DNA from 3 places in the Methylobacterium synurae genome. Region 2 is predicted to be linked to each of the others. Evidence: predicted binding sites of a transcription regulator. Region 2 holds the regulator's gene; each other region holds the start of a gene.

Region 1 (7,441 bases), 2.4 Mb from region 2:
GCACCGTGAGGCCGCCATAGGCGACGTTGTTGCCCGCCGCCCCCGTCTCGGTGAAGCCGCCGACCCGGGCCGAGAGGTGGCTCAGGCCCGCGAAGGGCATCAGCCGGAAAGCGTCGCGGTCGAGGATCAGGCCGGCCTCGCCGTCGAGCGACAGCGCGGTGGCGGAGGTCTTGGAGTCGGCCGTCAGCCCGTACGCGGCCGGGCGGCGGATGCCCGAGAGGTCGATGATCGGGGCGCCGCCGACGATGCCCTGCGCATAGAAGGTCGGGCCGTAATAGCCGCCATAGGCCGCGACCGTGAAGGCGCTCTGGTCCTGGCGGAACCCTTGCGGCCGCGACAGCGAGCCGCCGCCGACCGCGAGGCCGGCCCGCCACGGGCCGGTGAGCGGCAGGTCGAAGCCCGCCGAGCCTTGCGCGATGGTGCGGTCGAGGGACAGGCCGCCGTTGCGCGGCTGGTCGGCGAAGACGAAGTCGCCCCCGACCCAGAGCGCCGGGCCGGAGGTGCCCCAGGCGCCCTGGCCGGGAAGTCCGGCGCTGCGGCGGAGCGCCGAGAGGTGGTCCTGCACGCCCCGCGTCGCCGAGGCCGCGACGCCGATCGCGCCGGCCCCGAGGCCCTGGAGCACCGTCGGCGCCGTCGCCTTCATCACGGCGAGCGAGAGCGGATCGACGTAGGTCGGCAGGGTCAGCCGGTAGGCGAGCAGGATGTTGTCGTTGTTGATGCCGGCATCGTAGGGCTGGCCGTTGATGACGCCCTGGCGGGTCAGGAAGTCGTTGTCGTTGCCGACGAGCAGGAAATAGTCGTTGGGCGCCCGCTCGCTCAAGACCGGCACGAGGCCCATCGCCTCGATCTTCTCCGGCAGGGTGGTCTGGCTCGCCGGGTTGGTATTCAGGTTCATCCCGAAGCGGTTGAGCTGCACCGGGTTGAGCAGGTCGACGACCTCCCGGCTCTGCACCGGGGTCAGCCCGGCCCGCAAGGTGCCGTTCGGGGCGATCGGCGTCGTGCCGTCATAGGCGGTGCCGGCGATGTTGGTCGCGCCCGCGGTGTCGACGAAGAGCACGCTCTTGTAGACGATCGGCGTGGTGTTGCCGGTGCCGAGCCCGTTCGAATCGCGCGACAGCACCAGGAACTGGGTGTCGTTGAGCGCCAGCATCTCGCTCTGGGCCGCGGTGCGGTTCGGGGCGCCGCCATTGCCGTTCTGCTGGTAGGCCGGCAGCTGCAGCACGTATTCGCGGCTCGGCGCCCCGGGGGTCGGGGTGCCGGAGACGTCGTAGTAGAGGATGCGGGTATTGGTCCGCTGCTGCTGGTTAGGCCCCGAATCCTGCAGCGTCGCGCTCTGCAGGATGGCGACGAGGCCGCGCCCGTCCGGCGTCAGCGCCAGCGCCTCGAGGCCCTGGTTGTTGCGCCGGCCGGTATCGGGCGGATTGAGCGAATTGAAGTTGAGCTGGCCGTTCGTCACCGGCTGGAGCGCCGCCGGGATGCCGATCAGGCCCTGGAGGCGGCCCTCGCGGCTGAAATAGTAGATGTTCGGGCCGTACTCGTCGCTGACGTAGAACGAGCCGTCGAGGCGGCGCGCCAGGCCCTCGGCGTCGAGGCTGATGCGCCCGGCGCTCGGGCCGGTGGCGGCGGAGGGCAGCACGGCGCCGAGTTGCGTGGTCGTGCCGGAAGCGGGATCGAGACCGCTGAAACGCTGGCCCCTGGCATCGGTGAGCACGATGCCGCCATCCGGCGTCAGGGTGATCTGGCGCTGCGACGTGGTGGCCTGCGGCAGTGCCGCGGTGCCGGCATAGGGCGTGAAGCTCAAGTTGAAGCGGTTGAGCCGGCCGGCATAGTCGCTGAACAGCCCGCCGTCGGGGTTGTTGTAGCCGCGGTCGGGCAGCGTGTAGAGCGTGCCCGTATAGGTGTCGCCGTTGCGCCGCCAGGTCGAGAGGTCGACGGCGAGCGAGGAGAACGAGCCGAGGGAATCGCCGAGGAAGTCCCGGGTGGTGGCCGGCAGCCGGGCCACGCCCTGGAGGCCCTGGTTGACGATTGTGGTGCCGCCGACATCGGTCGAGACCGGCCCGTCGACGGGCTGGAGGTTCGGCACCCGCACCTGGACCGACTGGGCCTGCGCGAGCCCCGCGCCGGCGATCAGGCCGCCCGCCGTGAGCGCGGCGCGGATGGAAAGAATGGTCACGATTCGCCCCCAGGCTGACTTTGCGGCAGGGATGGGGCGGTTCGGTGACAGGCACGTGACGGAGTGTTGCCCGTTCGCACCGAATGGAACCCGGTGCGGCGCGCAGGCCACGGTTGCGCCGGCGGCCTCGCCCCGATCGGCGGACCGTGGCAGAAGCCTCGCGGGATCGACGGAGACGTCGCAGAAGACTTGGCAGGAGACTTGACGGCGGTGAGCTACCTGGTGGTCTTTCTCGGCGCCGGCCTCGGCGGGGCCCTGCGCCACGGCGTCAATCTCTGGGCCGCGCGGGCGGGCAGCAGCTTCCCGTTCGGCACGATGGTGATCAACATCCTCGGCTCGATCATGATGGGCGTGCTCACCGGCTGGTTCGCCGCCCGGGGCGGAGGACCGCAGGCCCTGCGGCTCTTCCTCACCACCGGGATCCTCGGCGGCTTCACCACCTTCTCGACCTTCTCGCTCGAGGCCTTCCTGCTCTGGGAGCGCGGCGCGCACGCGGCGGCGCTCGCCTATGTGGGAGGGTCGGTGGCGGCCGGCATCGTCGGCGTCGGCGTGAGCCTCCTGGTGCTGCGCCAGCTCGCGTGAGGCGGGAGCCGCGGCGACCAATCCGCGCGGGTTGACAAGCGGGGGGATCGGAGGCGGAGTCTCCCTCACGATGAGCGACACCGCCCCCCGTCCAGAGGCCGAGAAGCCCCGCATCGCCATCACCTACTGCACCCAATGCAACTGGCTGCTGCGGGCCGGCTGGATGGCGCAGGAGCTGCTCTCGACCTTCCGCGACGCGATCGGCGAGGTGGCGCTGATCCCCGGGACCGGCGGCGCCTTCGCGATCACCTGCGGCGACGCCCTGATCTGGGAGCGCAAGCGCGACGGGGGATTTCCCGACATCAAGACCCTCAAGCAGCGGGTGCGCGACCGGATCGAGCCGGGCCGCGACCTCGGCCACATCGACAGGGCCTGACGCCTTGACCGAGCCGCGCCGCCGGCGCGCCGCCAGGACAGGGCACAAGGCAAGACAGGGTCCAGGGACGGTCGTCATGAGGACCACGCCATGATCCGCCGCCGGCTGAACGCCCTGCGGCGGGACGGGCTGTCGACGCAGGTCTACCTCGTCGCCCTGGCGATCGCGATGATCGGGCCCGGCCTGCTGTTCACCGCCGTGCTGCTCGGTCGCTACGCCTCCCTGGAGCGGGTGCGCTTCCAGCAGGATGCCCGCGAGAGCGTGCGCGGCATCGCGCTCAGCGTCGACCGGGACATGGCCGGGCTCGTCTCCGTGCTCCAGACCCTCGCGGCCTCGCCGCGGCTGCGGCAGGAGGGATTCGGCCATCACGGACTCGCCGGCTTCGAGACCCAGGCCCAGGCGGTGACGGAGGCGACGGGCTTCCGCCTCTCGCTGCGCCGGCCGGACGGCACCCAGCTCGTCAACACCGCCCTGCCCCACGGCGCGCCGCTGCCGCAGGACCCGCATCCCGAGGATGCCGCCGTGCTGGCGACGAAGCGCCCGGTGGTCGGCGACGTCCGGGCGGGCGCGCCCGGGCGGGCGCCGACCTACGACGTGGCGGTGCCGGTAATGGTCGGGGGCGCACCGGCCTACGTGCTCAGCCTCACGGTGCCGGTGGCGCGGCTGCACCAGATCCTGGTCCAGGATCTCGCGCCGGGCTGGACCACCGCGATCATCGACCGCAAGGGCCTGCTGCTCGCCCGCTCGGAGGATCAGGACAGCCTCGCCGGCCAGCCGATGCAGACCTCCTTGCGCGGCTCCCCGACCGGCGCCCCCGACATCTGGGAGGGGGTCGACCGCCGCAAGCGGCCGGTCCTCTACGTCGAGACCACCGCGAAGGCGGCGGGCTGGACCGTCGGCGCCAGCATCCCCAAGCAGCAGGTCGAGGCGCCGCTGCGCCACTGGGTCCTGGCCTTCGGGGGGTTCGGGCTCCTGGCGCTGGCGGTGTCCTCCGTCCTGGCGGTGAAGCTGTGGGCGCGGGTCGCCGAGCCGCTGCGCCAGCTCGCACAAGCCGGCGGCGCGCTCGCCGTCGGCCAGCCGGTGCCGCGGGTCTCGACGCCGATCCGCGAGATCCGCCAGCTCGCCGACGTGCTGGCCGACGCCTCGCAGAGCCTGCGCCGGCGCATCGCCGAGCGCGACCAGGCGCTCGAGCAGCAGAGCCGCAGCCTCGCCGCCCTGCGCGAGAGCGAGGCGCGCTTCCGCCACATGGCCGATTCCGCCCCGGCCCTGATCTGGATGACCGACGAGGCCGGCGAGATCGTGTTCGCCAACCTCCATTACGATTACCTGTTCGGCCGCTCGACCGAGACGCTGGCCGGGGGGCGCTGGCGCGAGGTCGTCCACCCGGACGACCTGCCCGGCTTCGCGGCGGCGTTCGAGACCGCATTCGCGGCGCGCACGCCCTTCCGCCACGCGATGCGGGTGATCGACCGGCACGGGGCGACGCGCTGGATCCTGTGCGAGGGGGTCGCCCGCCTCGACGATCACGGCCGCTTCCTCGGCTATACCGGCTGCAACGTCGACATCACCGAGGCCAAGGACGCCGAGACGGCGCTCCGCGAGGGCGAGGAGCGCCTGCGTCTGGCGCTCGCCGCCGGCCGGCTCGGCACCTGGGAGATCGACCTCGCCTCCGGGCAGCACCGCCTCTCGGCCCGCTCGGCCGAGATCTTCGGGGCCGCCCCGCTCTCGCACGAGGCCTGGACCCGCACCGTGCATCCGGAAGACCGGGCCCGGATCGAGGCGGCGCTCGCCGCCCTGCTGGCCGGGGATTCCGACTACCGCACCGAGTTCCGGATCCGCCCGGACCATGCTCAGCTACGCTGGGTCAGCGCCCAGGCGATCGTGCAGCGCGATGCCGGCGGCCGGGCGCGCCGGGTGATCGGCATCCACCAGGAGGTGACCGAGCGCAAGCGGGCCGAGGATCACCTGCGCCTCCTGGTGCACGAGCTGAACCACCGGGTGAAGAACACGCTGGCCACCGTGCAGTCGATCGCGATGCAGAGCCTGCGCGGCCTCGACGGGCCGGCCGCCGCCGGGGCCAGGACGGCCTTCGAGGCGCGGCTGATCGCGCTCGCCCGCGTCCACGACGTGCTCACCCGCGAGAGCTGGGAGGGGGCGGAGCTGGCCGAGGTGGTGAAGGATGCGCTCGCGCCCCTCAACGGGCCGGGGGAGCGCTTCGTCGTCGGCGGCCCCGCCTTGCGCCTGCCGCCCCGCATCGCCCTGTCGATCGCCATGGCGCTGCACGAGCTCGCCACCAACGCGGTCAAGTACGGCGCCCTCTCGGTGCCGGCGGGCCAGGTCGCCCTGTCGTGGAGCGTCGCGGAGGGGCGTCTCGCCTTGCGCTGGCAGGAAAGCGGCGGGCCGCCGGTCGTCCCCCCGACCCGCACCGGCTTCGGCTCCCGCCTGATCGAGCGCAGCCTCGCCCGCGAGCTCGACGGCACCGTGAGCCTGAGCTTCCCGCGGGAGGGCGTGGTCTGCACCATCGTGGCGCCGTTGGGGGAGCCTGAGGTGACGCAGCCGGACGCGCGGGAGGAGGAAACCGCGCCGGCCCGGCGCAGGGCGGCGGGGCAATCGTGAGGTGCGGGGCTGTCCGGAGCAATTTTCGGAGACGACAATAGCGCGGGTATTCCCCTCTCCCCGCGGGCGGCTATCGCATTCACACATCTCGGTTCGAGCGTTCTCCCTCTCGAAGGTAGCGCGCCTCCCCTCCCCCTTGTGGGGAGGGGTATGGGGGTGGGGGTGGTACCGGATAGACCGCGCGCTTTACGCGGCACCACCCCCACCCCTAACCCCTCCCCACAAGGGGGAGGGGAAAGCGCCCATATTTCCAGAGGGTTAGCTCTCGGAGGAGAAGTGTGAATCCGCTCGCCGCCCGCGGGGAGAGGGGGCGGCCCGCACCGGTCTGATCATCGGACCTTCCCTAAGAGAAATCCATAAACCCCGAAGACTCCTGCGTCGGAGCGGAAGTAAGCCGCCCGGTCGATGGCCGGCGGCGAAAACTCTCCCATATCGCCTGGGAAAGCCGAGGGCCCGTCCCGCGCCCGGCGCCGGACGGATCACCGATGACCCCAGACCCGACGCAAAGCCCCGCGCCCCGCCGGCCGCTCCGCGCGCGGCTCGGCCCCGTGCGCAGCCGGGCCGGGCTGACCACCGCGGGGGCCGCCCTGCTGCTGCTGGTGGGCTCCGCCAACGGGCTGCTGCTGGCCTGGCAGAGCACCGTCCAGCACCGCATCACCCACACGCTGTCGGTCGACCGGACCCTGATGCAGGTGCTGGCCGACCTCCTCGACAGCGAGACCGGGCAGCGCGGCTACCTCCTGACCGGTGATTCCTCCTTCCTGGTGCCCTACACCGCCGGCCAGGCCCGGATCGCCGCGGAGCTGCCGGTGCTGGACGCCGAGCTGCGCGGCTCGGCCCCCCAGGAGGCCCGCCTGAAGGCGCTGCGCCCCGCCATCGCCCGCAAGTTCGTCGAACTCGACCGGACGCTCGCCCTCGACCGGGCCGGCGACCGCGACGGGGCGCTGGCCCTGGTGCGGGCGGGCGAGGGCAAGACCGAGATGGACGAGATCCGCCGGATCATCGAGGCGATGCGCGCCCAGGAGGACGAGGTGCTGCTGGGCTACCAGCGGCACGCCCACGGAATCGAGGCGATGGTGGGCATCGGCAGCGTGGTGTCGGTCGGCATCATGGCGCTGCTCGCGGTGCTGGCCCTGCGCGAGACGGCGCGGCGGGCGGCCCTGTCGCGCTTCCTGCCCGCCGAGTTGGCGCCGCTCCTGGAGCGCGGCGGCAGCATGGCGCAGGGCGGCGGCCTGCGGCTCGGCGAGCGTCGCCACGCGGCCATCGCCTTCGTCGACATGCGCGGCTCCACCACGATCGCCGAGCGGGCCGATCCCGAGACGGTGGCGATCCTGGTCACGGGGTTCCGCCGCTGCGTCGCCCAGGCCGCCCGGGAGACCGGGGGCGTGATCGACAAGTTCATGGGCGACGGTGCGCTCGTGGTGTTCGGCGTGCCAGAGGCGCGGGCGGAGGCCGCCGCTCAAGGACTCGCCTTCGCGGAGCGGCTAGAGGAAGGGGTGGCGGCGTGGAACGCCGAATCGGGCGAAGCACCGGTGCGAATCGGCATCGGGGTGCATTGCGGCGAGGTGTTCGTCGGCGTGGTCGGCGACGACGACCGGCTCGAATTCACCGTGCTCGGCGACGCGGTCAACGTCGCGGCCCGGCTCGAACAGGCGACCAAGACCTTCGGGACCACCACCCTGGTGTCGCAGGCG
Region 2 (7,441 bases):
GAAGGGCGAGGCCCTGACCAAGGACGGCCTGGTCCAGTTCCCGACCGTGATGGGCGGCGTGGTTCCGGTGGTGAACATCGCCGGTGTCAAGCCCGGCGAGGTCAAGCTGACCGGCGAGGTCCTGGCCGAGATCTACCAGGGCAAGATCAAGAAGTGGTCCGACCCGAAGATCGCCAAGCTCAACGAGGGCGTGAAGCTCCCCGACGCGCCGATCACCCCGGTCTACCGGTCGGACGCGTCCGGCACCACCAACATCTTCACCACCTACCTGTCGGACGTCTCGCCGGCCTGGAAGTCCGAGCTCGGCGCCTCGACCACGGTGAGCTGGCCGGCCGGCCAGGGCGGCAAGGGCAACGAGGGCGTGACCGCCGTCGTCAAGCAGGTCCCGAACGCCATCGGCTACGTCGAGTACGCCTACGCCAAGCAGAACAACCTGCCGGTCGCGCTGATCCAGAACAAGGACGGCCAGTACCCGATGCCGGGCGACGAGGCGTTCCAGGCCGCCGCCGCCAATGCCGACTGGAAGGCCGCTCCCGGCTTCGGCATCTCGCTGACCAACCAGCCCGGCGCGAAGGCCTGGCCGATCACCGCCGCGACCTTCATCCTGGTCCACAAGAACCCGGCCGACGCCGCCCGCACCGCCGAGGTGCTGAAGTTCTTCCGCTGGGCCTACAAGAACGGCGGCCCGATGGCGACCGCTCTCGACTACGTGCCGCTGCCCGCCAAGGTCGTCACCCAGGTCGAGGACGAGTGGAAGTCGATCACCAAGGACGGCAAGCCCGTCCTGAGCAACTGATAGAACGAATCTCGGGAGGGCGGGGTGGTCCCGCCCTCCTTCCGCCGGTCCGCATGCGGGCCTGCGCGGCGCTTGAGGAAAGCCGAGATCCCGCCCCCCGCCGGATCGCGTCCGACTCGCCTCGATCCGCCGAGCGCGCTAGAGGCCGCTCACTCCAAGGGAAACCCGGATGGTCGCGTTGTCTGAGAACGTCGCATTGGCGGCAAGTCCCCAAGTCGCCCGCCGCGCCCCGAGCCCCGTGGGCGACCGCATCTTCCGCGGCGCCGCCCTCGCCTCGGCGCTGCTGGTGCTCCTGGTGCTCGCCGGCATCCTGGCCTCGATCGCCTATGGCGGCTGGCCGGCCTTCCGGGAGTTCGGCCCCGGCTTCCTGACCTCGAGCGCCTGGAACGTCGGGCGCGAGGAATACGGCGCCCTCGTCGCCATCATCGGCACCCTGGTCTCGGCGCTGCTCGCCCTCCTCATTGGCGTGCCGATCTCGCTCGGCATCGCGATCTACCTGACGCAGCTCTGCCCCGGCTGGGCGCGCCGCCCGGTCGCGATGACGATCGAGCTGCTCGCCGCCGTGCCGAGCATCATCTACGGCATGTGGGGCCTGTTCATCTTCGCGCCGCTCTTCGCGCGCTTCGTGCAGATCCCGGTCTCGAACGTGGTCGAGGGCATGCCGATCGTCGGCACCCTGTTCTACGCCCAGGTGCCGTCGGGCGTCGGCGTGCTCACCGCCGGCATCATCCTGGCGATCATGATCGTGCCCTTCGTCGCCTCGATCACCCGCGACATGCTCGACCAGATCCCGACCGTCCTGCGCGAGAGCGCCTACGGCATCGGCTGCACCACCTGGGAGGTCGTGCGCCACGTCCTGATCCCGCAGGCCTCGGTCTCGATCATCGGCGCGATCATGCTCGGCCTCGGCCGCGCGCTCGGCGAGACGATGGCGGTCACCTTCGTGATCGGCAACGCCAACCGCCTCTCGGCCTCGATCTTCGATCCCGGCTCGACCATCGCCTCGCGCATCGCCAACGAGTTCAACGAGGCCGACGGCATGCAGCTCCACGCGCTGATGGCGCTCGGCTGCATCCTGTTCGTCGTCACCTTCATCGTGCTCATCATCGCCCGGCTGCTGGTGCGCCGCGCGAAGGTGGCCTGATCCCGCTCCCGCACGGACGTTTCCCGATGAACGCTTCCCCCGCCGCGGTCTCAGGCTCCGAAGGCCCGACCGCTCCCGCCCGCCTCCCGCCCGCCCCGCAGGCCTGGGGCCGGGTCCGCGCCGGCCGGCGCTCCGCCGACAAGCTCCTGATCGTCGGCTGCACCGCCGCGACCGCGCTCGGCGCCGTCGTGCTCGGCTCGATCCTGCTCATGCTCATCATCCAGGGCGTGCAGGGCTTCTCGCCGGCCCTGTTCACCCAGGTCACGCCGGGCCCCGGCTCCGAGGGCGGCGGCATCGCCAACGCGATCCTCGGCAGCCTGGTGATGACGGTGCTCGGCATCGTCGTGGCGACGCCGGTCGGCGTGCTCGCCGGCACCTACCTCGCCGAGTACGGCCGAGGCTCGCACCTCGCCAACCTGATCCGCTTCCTCAACGACATCCTGCTCTCGGCGCCGTCGATCCTGATCGGCCTCTTCGTCTACACCCTGATGGTGCGGCCGATGGGCGGCTATTCGGGCTGGGCCGGTGCCGTGGCGCTCGCCATCATCGCCACCCCGGTGATCGTGCGCACCACCGAGGACATGCTGCGCCTGGTGCCCGGCCCCCTGCGCGAGGCCGGCGTCGCCCTCGGCGCCCCGTACTCGATCGTGATCCGCTCCGTCACCTGGCGGGCGGCCCAGTCGGGCATCGTGACCGGCGTGCTCCTGGCGCTGGCCCGCATCGCCGGCGAGACCGCGCCCCTGCTCTTCACCGCGCTCAACAACAATTCCTGGTTCAGCCCCAACCTGATGGGCGGCGTCGCGAACCTGCCGGTGATGATCTACCAGTTCGCGCTCTCGCCCTACGAGAACTGGCGCCAGCTGGCCTGGGCCGGCGCGCTCCTCATCACCGTCACCATCCTGGGCCTGTCGATCGTGGCCCGCCTCGTCCTGAGCGGTCCCAAGGGCCGCTGATCCGACACCTTGCCCGGAGACACCCCGATGAGCGCCACCGCCACCGCCGTGCCGGTCGTGGGCCAGAGCACGGCCGACGAGTCCGCCGCGATCCGCCTCGCCGTCAAGGACCTCAACTTCTACTACGGCGACTTCAAGGGCCTGAAGAACATCAACCTCAACTTCCTCGACCGCCAGGTCACGGCCCTGATCGGGCCGTCCGGCTGCGGCAAGTCGACGTTGCTGCGCACCTTCAACCGGATCTACAGCCTCTATCCGGAGCAGCGCGCGGAAGGCGAGATCCTGCTCGACGGCCGCAACATCCTGGATTCCTCGATCGACCTCAACGAGCTGCGCGCCCGGGTCGGCATGGTGTTCCAGAAGCCGACCCCGTTCCCGATGTCGATCTACGACAACATCGCGTTCGGCATCCGGCTCTACGAGCGCCTCGGCAAGGCCGATCTCGACAACCGCGTCGAGGAGGCCCTGCGCAAGGGCGCCCTCTGGGACGAGGTCAAGGACAAGCTCAAGCAGTCCGGCATGGGCCTGTCCGGCGGCCAGCAGCAGCGCCTCTGCATCGCCCGCACGGTGGCGCAGCGCCCGGAGGTGATCCTGTTCGACGAGCCGACCTCGGCCCTCGACCCGATCTCGACCGGCCGCATCGAGGAACTGATCGAGCAGCTGCGGGGCGAGTTCACCATCGCCATCGTCACCCACAACATGCAGCAGGCGGCGCGCATCTCGCAGTTCACCGCCTTCATGTATCTCGGCGAGCTGATCGAGTTCGGGCCGACCAACCGGCTGTTCATGAACCCGTCGAAGCGCCAGACCCAGGACTACATCACCGGCCGGTTCGGCTGAGGCCTGACGCGATCATCCGCCGGCCCGGTCTGCCGGGCCGGCACAAGCCTACGCTCCACCTCCGCGCGAGGAGCCAGATCCCATGTCGAGCCACATCGTCACCTCCTACGATCAGGAGTTGCAGAACCTGCGGCGCAGCATCGCCGAGATGGGCGGCATCGCCGAAAAGATGGTGGCCGATTCCGGCCAAGCGCTCCTGCGCCGCGACGCCGCCCTCGCCCAGGCGGTGATCGCCACCGACCAGCGTCTCGACGGGCTGCAGCGCGAGATCGAGGAGAAGGCCATCCTCCTCATCGCCCGCCGTCAGCCGCTCGCGGTCGACCTGCGCGAGACGATCTCGGCGATCCGCGTCTCGGGCGACCTCGAACGCATCGGGGATCTGGCCAAGAACGTCGCCAAGCGCGTCGTCGCCATCGCCGACCAGGTCCAGCTGCAGAAGATCGTCGTCGGCGTGGAGCACATGAACGAGCTGGTCCAGGAGCAGCTCAAGGACGTGCTCGACGCCTACGCCACCCAGGACACCGTCGCGGCCCTCGACGTCTGGGCCCGGGACGGCGGCATCGACGCGCTCTACACCTCGCTGTTCCGCGAACTCCTGACCTACATGATGGAGGATCCGCGCAACATCACGTTCTGCACGCACCTGCTGTTCTGCGCCAAGAACGTCGAGCGCATCGGCGACCACACCACCAACATCGCCGAGACCATCCACTACCTCGCCACCGGCGAGACCCTGCCGACCGAGCGTCCGAAGAACGACCGTTCGAGCTTCGCCACCCTCGACACCCCGCCCGAGGCTTGAGGGCGACGCCCGTCCGGGCCTTGCGGCCCGGCGGGCCTTTACCCCCGCCCCGCCTGAGTGCCCCCGATGAGTACCCGCATCCTGATCGTCGAGGACGAGGAAGCCCTCACCCTCCTCCTGCGCTACAACCTCGAGGCCGAGGGCTTCGAGGTCGACGCCGTCGCCCGGGGCGACGAGGCGGATATCCGCCTGCGCGAGCAGGTGCCGGACCTCGTCCTCCTCGACTGGATGATGCCGGGCCTGTCCGGCATCGAACTGTGCCGGCGCATCCGCGCCCGCCGCGAGACCGAGCGGCTGCCGGTGATCATGCTGACGGCCCGCGGCGAGGAGGGCGACCGGGTGCGGGGCCTCGCCACCGGTGCCGACGACTACATCGTCAAGCCGTTCTCGGTGCCGGAACTGCTGGCGCGGGTGCGGGCGCTCCTGCGGCGGGCCAAGCCCGCCCACGTCGCCGACCTCCTGATCGCCGGCGACATCGAGCTCGACCGGGTCAGCCACCGCGTCCGCCGCGACGGTCGCGAGCTGCATCTCGGCCCGACCGAGTTCAAGCTGCTCGAATTCCTGATGCAGAGCCCCGGCCGGGTGTTCTCCCGCGAGCAGCTGCTCGACGGCGTATGGGGCCACGACGTCTACATCGACGAGCGCACCGTCGACGTGCATATCGGCCGCCTGCGCAAGGCGATCAACCGCGGCCGCGACAGCGACCCGATCCGCACCGTGCGGGGCTCGGGCTACTCGTTCGACGAGATGTTCGCGCCGGAGGCGTGATACGGTCTTCGTGTGAACTGTTCGCGGCAAGAAGAGCGCAAGTTCCCCCTCCCCCCTCTGCGGGCTAGCGGATTCACACTTCTCCTTCGTGAGCTAACCCTCTGTAAATATGCGCGCTTTCCCCTCCCCCTTGTGGGGAGGGGTTAGGGATGGGGGTGGTGCCGGAGTAGCCTCGCGCTCTACGCGGCACCACCCCCACCTCCAACTCCTCCCCACAACTTGCAGCGATTCCGGGCAAGCCCGGGATCGCCGGGGGGAGGAGAGGCGCGCGACCTTCACCGGAGAAGCTCTCGAACCGAGAAGTGTGAACACGCTAGCCTCTGCGGGGGAGGGTGGCCTGCGGAGCAGGCCGGGAGAGGGGCAGCGCGACGCTGATTCAGAGGGCGCCAGTCAGAACGGTTCCGCCTCATCCGGAAGCGTGGTTCCCCTCTCCCGCCCGGCGCCGCCGGGCACCCTCCCCCGCAGAGGGGGGAGGGTTCAAGACCAGCGATACTTTCTTTCCCCGGACAGCCCTGCATCCACGGCGAAGAGGGGGATCCCGCCCTTTATTGCGGCCGGAACAGTTCAGGTCGAACCCGTCTCACAACGCCTTCGCCATCTCCCGCAGCACGAATTTCTGCACCTTGCCGGTCGAGGTCTTCGGCAGTTCCGTGAAGACGACGTGCCTGGGCACCTTGAAGCCGGCCAGCGACTGGCGGCACCAGCCGATCAGCTCCTCGGCCGAGACCATCTCGGAGCCTTTCAGTTCGACGAAGGCGCACGGCGTCTCGCCCCATTTCTCGTCGGGCTTGGCGACCACGGCGGCGGCGGCCACCGCCGGGTGCTTGAACAGGGCCTCCTCGACCTCGATCGACGAGATGTTCTCGCCCCCTGAGATGATGATGTCCTTCGAGCGATCCTTGAGCTGGATGTAGCCGTCCGGGTGCTTCACCCCGAGATCGCCCGAATGGAACCAGCCGCCCGCGAAGGCGGCCTCGGTGGCTGTCGGGTTCTTGAGGTAGCCGCGCATCACCACGTTGCCGCGGAACATCACTTCGCCCAGCGTCTCGCCGTCGGCGGGCACCGGCTGCATCGTCTCGGGATCGAGCACGTCCAGCGCCTCGAGCGGCGGGTAGCGCACGCCCTGGCGCGCCTTGCGGGCGGCCTGCTCGTCCTTGCCCAAGGCGTTCCAGTCGGCGTGCCACTCGTTCACCACCGCCGGGCCGTAGGTCTCGGTCAGCCCGTAGACGTGGGTGACGTCGAATCCCGCCTCCGCCATCCCGGCGAGCACGGCCTCGGGCGGGGGCGCCGCCGCAGTGAGGAACGAGACGCGGTGCGACAGGTCCCGGCGTTCGGCCTCGGGCGCGTTGATGAGGAGAGACATCACGATCGGCGCGCCGCACAGATGGGTCACGCCGTGATCCGCGATGGCGTCGTACATGGCTTTGGCCCGCACCTGCCGCAGGCAGACATGGGTGCCGGCCACCACCGACAGGGTCCAGGGAAAGCACCAGCCGTTGCAGTGGAACATCGGCAGGGTCCACAGATAGACCGGGTGCCGGCCGAGATTGCCCGCCACCACGTTGCCGACCGCGAGCAGCGACGCGCCGCGATGGTGGTAGACCACGCCCTTCGGGTCGCCGGTGGTGCCCGACGTGTAGTTGAGGGTGATCGCGTCCCACTCGTCGCCCGGCATCGCCCAGGCGTAACCGGGATCGCCCTGACCCAGAAAGTCCTCGTACTCGATCGTGCCGAGGCGCTCGCCCGGACCGTCGTATTCGGGATCGTCGTAGTCGATGACGAGCGGCTTCACCCCGGCCTGGGTCAGAGCCGGGCCCATGATGCGGGCGAATTCCCGGTCGGTGATCACCACCTTGGCCTCGCCGTGGTCGAGGCAGAAGGCGATGATCGCGGCGTCGAGCCGGGTGTTGAGGGTGTTGAGCACCGCGCCGGCCATCGGCACCCCGTAATGGCACTCGATCATCGCCGGGGTGTTGGCGAGCATCACCGCCACCGTGTCGCCCCGCCCGATGCCGCGGGCCTTCAACGCCGAGGCGAGGCGCCGGGAACGGGCGTAGAGGTCGCGGTAGCTGCGCCGCAAATTTCCGTGGATCACGGCCGTATGGTCGGGAAACACCGTGGCCGCCCTCTCCAGGAAG
Region 3 (7,441 bases), 900 kb from region 2:
GGTCAACATCACATAGACCTTGCCGGTCTTGACGTTGGCCTCGACGTCCTCCGGCCGGTCCATCTTGGTGGCGCCGAGCAGATCGGCGGCCCGGCGGGTCTCGATCAGCACGTCGGCCTGGTCGCGAAACCCGTTCTCCGGCGTCAGCGGGCCCTCGCCGAACACGATCGGCAGCCAGGTGCCGCGCCCGTCCGCGTCGAAGCGGGCGACCGACAGCGTGCCGTGATCGAGAATGTCGCGGTTGGCCGCCTTGTCGGCCGTGTTCACCGCGTCCGTCGTGACGAAGCGGTAGACGTAGTCGAAGCGCTCGTCGTCGCCCTGGAACACGACGTAGCGGCCGTCCCTGGCCAAGGCCCCGGCGGCGCCCTCGTGCTTGAAGCGGCCCATGGCGGTGCGCTTCACCGGCACGCTCGTCGGATCGAACGGATCGATCTCGACCACCCAGCCGAAGCGGTTCGGCTCGTTGGGCTCCTTGCCCAGGTCGAACCGGTCGTGGAAGCGGGCCCAGCCGTAGAGGTTGCCCGGCATCCCGAGGCGCTTGTGGTTCCTGGCCTCGATCTTGGCTTCCGCCGAGCCCTCCGGCAGGCGGCCCTGGAAGTAGTAGTTGATGTTCTCCTCGCAGGTCAGCCACGTGCCCCAGGGCGTGACGCCGCCGGCACAGTTGTTGAGCATGCCCAAGACCGTCTTCCCCTCCGGGTCGGCGCCGGTGCGCAGGCGGGCCGAGCCGGCGGCTGGGCCGGCGAGCCGCATCGGGGTCATGGCGGTGATGCGGCGGGCGTAGCGGGAGTTCGGCACCACGCGCCAGCGCCCGTCCTCGCGCTTGACCTCGATCACCGAGCCGCCATGGGCCGCCATCTCGATGTCGACGAGGTCGCGGTTCATGCCGGCGAACGCCGCCTTGCCGTCCTGCCGGCCGAGGCCGGGGAACATCAGCTCCTCGTTGGTGTATTCGTGGTTGACGACGAGGAGGCCGTGGCCGGCGGGATCGCCCGCGCCCGGCAGCGGGAAGAACCCCAGGAAGTCGTTGTTGTAGCCGAATTGCATGCCTTGCGCGGCGGCCGACTGCCTGTGCGGGTCGAAGGCCGGCGCGCCGGGCAGGACCGGATCGCCCCAGCGGATCAGCACCTCGGCGTCGTGGCCGTCCGCCACGTGGTGGCGCTCGTCGGCGCCGGCCGGCAATTCGCGGAACGGGAAGGTCTCGGAGGCTGCCGCCGCGACCGCCCGGGGTGCCAGGGTCGCGGAGATCGCCGAGACGGCGAGACTCGCGGCCAAACCTCCCGTCACCCCCCCGCGAAGAATCTCGCGCCGGTCGAAGCGCCGGGCCACGATCGCGCCGAGGGTCGGGTTGGCGCTCGGGTTCGAGCCGGCATCCTCGGATGCCTCGGCCTGCTGCGATCGGTTCAGCGACGGCTGTGTCATCGGGCATCCTCGGCGCACATCACGAATCAAACCGGACGCTTACCTTAGGGACCATGGCGCCCGGATGACAGTTTTCGGCGGGGCGCCCGCCGTCGGGCTGCCAAGTCCTGCGACAGAGCAAGTCCTGCGACAGAGCAAGTCCTGCGACAGAGCAAGTCCTGCGACAGAATCGGTGCTCCCGGGCGCGAGCCTCACGGCAGCAGATGCGCGTCCAGCCAGGGAGCTGGGGCCGGGTGCGGCAGACGGCGGGCGATCCAGTCGATCACCGCGTCGGGCGTGTCGAAGAGCGGCGCGCGGGCCAGCGCCTCGCCGGGGCCGTAGGTCTCCGCCACGCGCCACTTGTGGCGCTGCTCCGGCGCGGCGGCGGTGCCGGGCTGCAGGCGGATCAGCAGCGAGACCAACTGATCGCCGAGATAGATCAGGCAGCCATCCTGATCGAGCCCGTCGCTCTGCACGCGGAGATGGCGCTTCGTCAGCGTGCCGGCCGGTCTCGTCTGGGTGCCTCGCCCGAACATCGTGCTCCTCTAAATCTTCCCGCTGTGAGCTGACATGACGGCTTGGGAGATATCGACGCGAATGCCGGCAATTCCCTATACCGAAGAATTGTTCCGCGCGATTCACCATGATCCTGCATTCAAAAGATGTGCCGCACCTCGCGCAACCTAAAATTGGTTAAACAACCGTAAATAGTATGGTCTCGATTGATCGTGACATGCTTCGACCGTGCCCTCAAGTGTCCCAGAGGCTGGGATCGATTGTCGGATCCGGTGTCCACCGCCCCATGGCCCAGTCCGCGATGGCCGGCCTGGACGGGAAGGCGCTCCGGCCGAAAGCTGCTAGACAGCCGGCCGGGCACCGGAAGACCGGGCCGGCGGGAGGGAGTGCCGACGCCATGGACGACGAGACGTTTCGAGCCTGGGCGCGCCGGGCCGCCGACTGGTCGGTGGATTACCTGTCAGGCGTCGGCGAGCGGCCGGTGCGGGCGCAGGTGGCGCCGGGCGAGATCTTTCGCCAGCTGCCCGAGGCCCCGCCTAAGGCGGGCGAGCCGATGGAGGCGATCTTTTCCGACCTCGACCGGGTGGTGATGCCGGGCATGACCCATTGGCAGCATCCGCGCTTCTTCGCCTATTTCCCGGCCAATGCCAGCCCGCCCTCCCTGGTGGCGGAGTTCGTCACCGCGGCGCTCGCCGCGCAATGCATGCTCTGGCAGACCTCGCCGGCGGCGACCGAGCTCGAGACCCGGGTGATGGACTGGCTGCGCCAGATGATCGGGCTGCCCCAGGACTTTTCCGGCGTGATCCAGGATTCGGCCTCGGGCGCGACGCTCGCCGCCCTCCTCACCGCCCGGGAGCGGGCGCTGGACTTCACCGGCAACGCGAACGGCCTCGCCGGCGGGCCGGTGTTGCGGGTCTACGCCTCCGAGCAGGTGCATTCCTCGGTCGACAAGGCGGTGCGCATCGCCGGCATCGGCGACGCCAACCTGGTGCGGATCCCGGTCTCGGGGGCCCTCCACGGCATGGACCCGGACGCCCTCGACGCGGCGATCCGAGCCGACCGCGAGGCGGGGCTGAGGCCTGCCGCCATCGTCGCGTGTCTCGGCGGCACCGGCATCGGCGCCTGCGATCCGATCGAGGCGGTCGCCGCGGTGGCGCGCCGGCATGGGGTGTTTCTCCACGTCGATGCCGCCTGGGCCGGCAGCGCGATGATCTGCCCCGAATTCCGCGACCTGATGCGCGGCGCGGAGCTTGCCGACAGTCTGGTGTTCAACCCGCACAAGTGGCTGTTCACCCATTTCGACTGCTCGGCCCATTTCGTGCGCGACCCGAAGGCGCTCACCGACACGCTGGGCCTTCGCCCCTCCTATCTGCGCACGCTCGGCCGCGACGGCGTCGTCGATTACAACGAGTGGTCGATTCCCCTCGGGCGCCGCTTCCGGGCGCTGAAGCTGTGGTTCGTGATCCGCTCCTACGGCGTCGAGGCGTTGCAGGACATGATCCGCGCCCATGTCGCCTGGGCGCGGGAGCTGGCGGAGATCATCGACGCCGATCCCGACTTCGAGCTGACCTCGGCCCCGGTCCTGTCGCTGTTCAGCTTCCGCTACGCGCCCGCCGGTGTCCTCGACCTCGACGCGCTGAACGCCCGCCTTCTGGAGCGCATCAACGACGACGGCCGCACCTATCTGACCCAGACCCGCCACGCGAACCGCTTCGTCATCCGCTTCCAGGTCGGCCAGACCACGACGACGCGGGCGGACGTGATGATGGCGTGGGACGCGGTGCGGGAGATCGCGCGCAGCGGATGCACGTAAGCCTTCCAACTTATAACAATTACGTCGGTTCAAAATAAATTTCATATTTTTGACTTATTGTTTTTGATTAAATTCATATGCAACAAAATTCAAACGCTGGTTCGGTCATCCAGGCGATATAATTTACATTTGTTTAAAGGCATTCGCTGCATGTGGACGACGCGATCAGGAACAGTTGCAAGCAGTGGGCACTCCGATTTCAATATGCTGTGTAATGTTGCAGCCGTAGCGAAAGGTTTTCCGCCTGCACTAATTATAATCGAGTGAATATTGGTCCGGTTTATACGCGAAATAGCTAGATCAATCAGCTTAATCGTTTCATTTAAATTCCATCTTTTTGTTTTTAATATGCCATCTGGGTCAATATCTAAATTTCTACACAAGCTCTGTAGAGACGCAAAGCTTTTACTATCTCTCACGGCCTCGTCTTCGATAATTAAATCGATCCGGGCTGGCTCAAGTTCTCTAATTTTAGCTATTGTTCGCTGAAAATCTAGACCGCATAAAAGTATAATATGTCTTGGTAAATTTGGTTTATACTTTCCTTCGGAATATGGAACGGCCGAAAAGCAAAAATCGATATCATTAATATCATGATGTAAGGGCCCTGCAGCATAGACATCATGAAGCCAAAGACCATTATATTGGTAATCAGCTTGCTGATATAAGATATCAATACCAGAGACAGCCCTTGTGCGAACCAACATTCCAACTATTGATGAGAGGGCTATTTTACTTATTGCCGTCGCGTCGATTAAAACTCTTCTTCTTTTTCCAGAAAAATTACGAAGATTTTTGTCGAAAAAATGCCGCATCTGCTGGAATTCTTTGGCAAAAATCATTGTATTTTCTGAATCGGACCAGCGGAAATATTCTTGATTAATTCGATCTGAGTAGACGACCAAGCCATTTTGATTTATATTGTAGCCTAGATTAACGCCACATTTGTAAAAATTTAACTGATTGATCCATTCTAACGTATATTCAGAATGAATATATCTAGGTGACAATATACCACAAGCGTAAATGTTATCATATGGCGATATATTTTCGATTGTATCTTCATATAAATCGTACCAGCCGATTCTATGTGATGAAAATGCATCTCCACCGTTTATCTTCATCATATCAAATCCTGCTGGTTCAGATCGGAAGCGCTATTCGCAGATTTTTCTTCCAAGATTTTCAAAATTTTTTCTGCCCAATGGCGGCTATCAAATTGCACACTTTCCGTTAGAATGATAAAATCAGATAAAGGTACCTGCACACTTCTTTGTGGCCCTCGTGAAGAAAAATTATATATCGGAGCTATTAACCTATGAAGCCTGAATGTTACTTCGTTTGTCTCCGATATATTTCCGTGAGATCTAAATTCTCCTTCAATGACACGAATAGATCCTGTATTTTGCCCCCTTGCCAAAGCTTTTCGGATCAAAGTTATAGTGTTTTCTTCGTCTAGCAACATGTACTCGGAGAAGTCCAGTCGAATCGCCCCGCGTTCCGGCTGAGATAATGCTCGAAATTTATCTTTTGACTGCAGCATCCTATTTAACTCAGCTACACCATTTACAATGCGCGCCAATGTACGCCCAATTCGGTCAGTCGCATTGTCCACTTGCTCAAGATAAGTGCGGCTTGCTTCGCGAAAGCATTTTGTTTGCTTATCGATTGGTATATGTCGTCCGTCTTCTAAATTAAAAAAAGGAATTAGCGACCTTTTCCGATCTCGATAATCTTCGGCAACAGAATCATACAAAACAGAAAGTATCCGGAGGAAGTCTCGTATGCAACCATCAGCTAAAAGTATCAACGCATTTTTTCCCGCATAGGGAGTTTGCCGACTTAACTCGTTAGCGGCGCAGACCAAGGCAGCAATATTTTTTTGTCGAAAATAGTTATCTACACCAGCTGGATTACGTATAGCCAGAAATTGCTCAAATCGGCCCTTGTCTTCGGCAAATAGTATATTAAAAATATACGTATGATATAAATAATTCATTTTGTTGATTTTATGGGTGTTCCAGCGAGCTCCGCGCAACCCACTCGATTTATCCGCCAATTTTTGTGCAACATATTCTACGTTTTTCAGTAGCCGCTCTCGAAATGCATTGCTACTCGTATTGTCTACAAGGTCTGAAAACAGCATACTGATATTTAGATTGCCTAGAAGTTTTGCATAATTAGATCTATGAGGTTCATGGTCATCTGTATCTCTACTGTAAGTTCTTATATCATATATTTTTTGACACAGCCGCCAAAAGTTCCTTGGATTATCTCTGTAACTTAAATCAACCAATTCAACATCATGGTGTGTGAGGGGCGAAGAGCTGTCTGGCGACAGAGATGGATCGTAACCTCCTGTGACGTATGATAAATTCCAAGTTATAGGAGATGTATTTATCTCAATAATGCTGTTAAGTAGACCCTGTTCATTCTTGCCAAATCTATGCACATCATCAAGAGAGATTTTTATATGCTTGGAAATACCAGTCCCACGAAGTATTGCGCTATCACTAATCATTTGACAGAAATCGCGATAAAATTTAACGGGGTCAACATATTCCAATAACCGCAGTATACGCTCTGGACGCAATCTGATACTGTTAATTCTCATACTCATACAAATTTTTGAAAGAATAGACCCGCATTCCAAAATCGTTTTTGCAGACGTTAAGTCGACTTCTTGCGAAAAATGCTGACGCAATAAAAATAAAAATCCTGATACAAAGCCGTTTTCGTCATATGCATTGTACTGCAAGATGCCAGCAATTCGACATTCGTCTATCGAGTTCAAAACCTTTATAAGGCATGTGAATATTAAATATGATTTGAACCATTGACTATGTATACTAATATCACTTGATAATAATAATTTTTGTTCGCTATATATACCATCGAGTTGAAGCGGCAAAAATTCTGTAAACTCAGCGATTATATTTATATACACACCTAAGCAATTTTCAGGCCTATCATCCGGATTCAGAAACCAATGATTATGATTGATGCTTGCTAAAGGATCTAGGCAGTTTAAAAGCGCGGTCTTGCCTGTGCCGCGAAGTCCGCTTATAAGGCATGCTTTAGGCGATGCAACTTTTGATATTTCGGGCGGTATCCATATCCTGTGTGATATCTCAGTTTCCCATCTGTGCGCTGTAAATGGATTGCTCCTAGGTGGTGTCTTGCTCATATCGCGCTGCCTATGTTCCACCGTTTAGACGCTCGATTTCGATTGGCGATTTGCACTAATCCGAGCCATTCAAGCTCAAGTAATGCCCGTTCGATAGCATCTTCCGGTTCAAGGGGATATTTTTTGCATACATCGCCAAAATGCAACTGCGAATTACTGGCAAATGTATCATGAAACATCCTTCGAGCAAGTTCCGTTATAGCGGCAATTCTGTGTGGCCCCTGCCTGAAGGGGATTCTTCTAGGCTCCAAGCGAGTCATTTTTCCTATTGAGTCTTGTCTTACGGCGTTTATCACAAGACCTAACGGACTACCGTCTTCTGAAAAGTGAATTTCTAATACATTATATCCATTGATAAACTCAGGCGCCGAAATTGATATGACGCAACTGGTTGGATTGCTTTGACTAAATACGACTTCAATAGGGTCTTGATGAATATGACCATGGAGATAAATAATTGGATCATCCTTGCTTGCTAAAAAAGATCTAAGTTCCCCTGAATTCATTAATTCACTAAAAAGGGCAAT

Evidence for each region. Region 2 encodes PhoB, which activates phosphate uptake and scavenging genes when phosphate is short. Its sites were predicted from a motif close to TGTCATNNANCTGTCAT; they were not measured.
Region 1: HBB12_RS17690 (esterase-like activity of phytase family protein) is a predicted target of PhoB. The motif match lies at 2,218-2,234, and genes of this name have one in related genera.
Region 3: HBB12_RS24370 (PhoX family protein) is a predicted target of PhoB. The motif match lies at 1,473-1,489, and genes of this name have one in related genera.

Annotation. Positions count from the first base shown of each region.
Region 1 covers NZ_JAAQRC020000001.1:3,831,153-3,838,593, forward strand. The annotation lists gene HBB12_RS17690 (esterase-like activity of phytase family protein) at 1-2,173, opposite strand, end outside; gene crcB (fluoride efflux transporter CrcB) at 2,384-2,755, shown strand; gene HBB12_RS17700 (Rdx family protein) at 2,826-3,131, shown strand; gene HBB12_RS17705 (sensor histidine kinase) at 3,222-5,747, shown strand; gene HBB12_RS17710 (adenylate/guanylate cyclase domain-containing protein) at 6,233-7,441, shown strand, end outside.
Region 2 covers NZ_JAAQRC020000001.1:6,217,930-6,225,370, reverse strand. The annotation lists gene pstS (phosphate ABC transporter substrate-binding protein PstS) at 1-796, shown strand, start outside; gene pstC (phosphate ABC transporter permease subunit PstC) at 966-1,940, shown strand; gene pstA (phosphate ABC transporter permease PstA) at 1,967-2,893, shown strand; gene pstB (phosphate ABC transporter ATP-binding protein PstB) at 2,921-3,733, shown strand; gene phoU (phosphate signaling complex protein PhoU) at 3,816-4,535, shown strand; gene phoB (phosphate regulon transcriptional regulator PhoB) at 4,602-5,303, shown strand; gene HBB12_RS28485 (acyl-CoA synthetase) at 5,884-7,441, opposite strand, start outside.
Region 3 covers NZ_JAAQRC020000001.1:5,320,640-5,328,080, forward strand. The annotation lists gene HBB12_RS24370 (PhoX family protein) at 1-1,419, opposite strand, end outside; gene HBB12_RS24375 (hypothetical protein) at 1,611-1,934, opposite strand; gene HBB12_RS24380 (pyridoxal phosphate-dependent decarboxylase family protein) at 2,312-3,727, shown strand; gene HBB12_RS24385 (hypothetical protein) at 3,817-4,854, opposite strand; gene HBB12_RS24390 (ORC-CDC6 family AAA ATPase) at 4,851-6,914, opposite strand; gene HBB12_RS24395 (metallophosphoesterase family protein) at 6,911-7,441, opposite strand, start outside.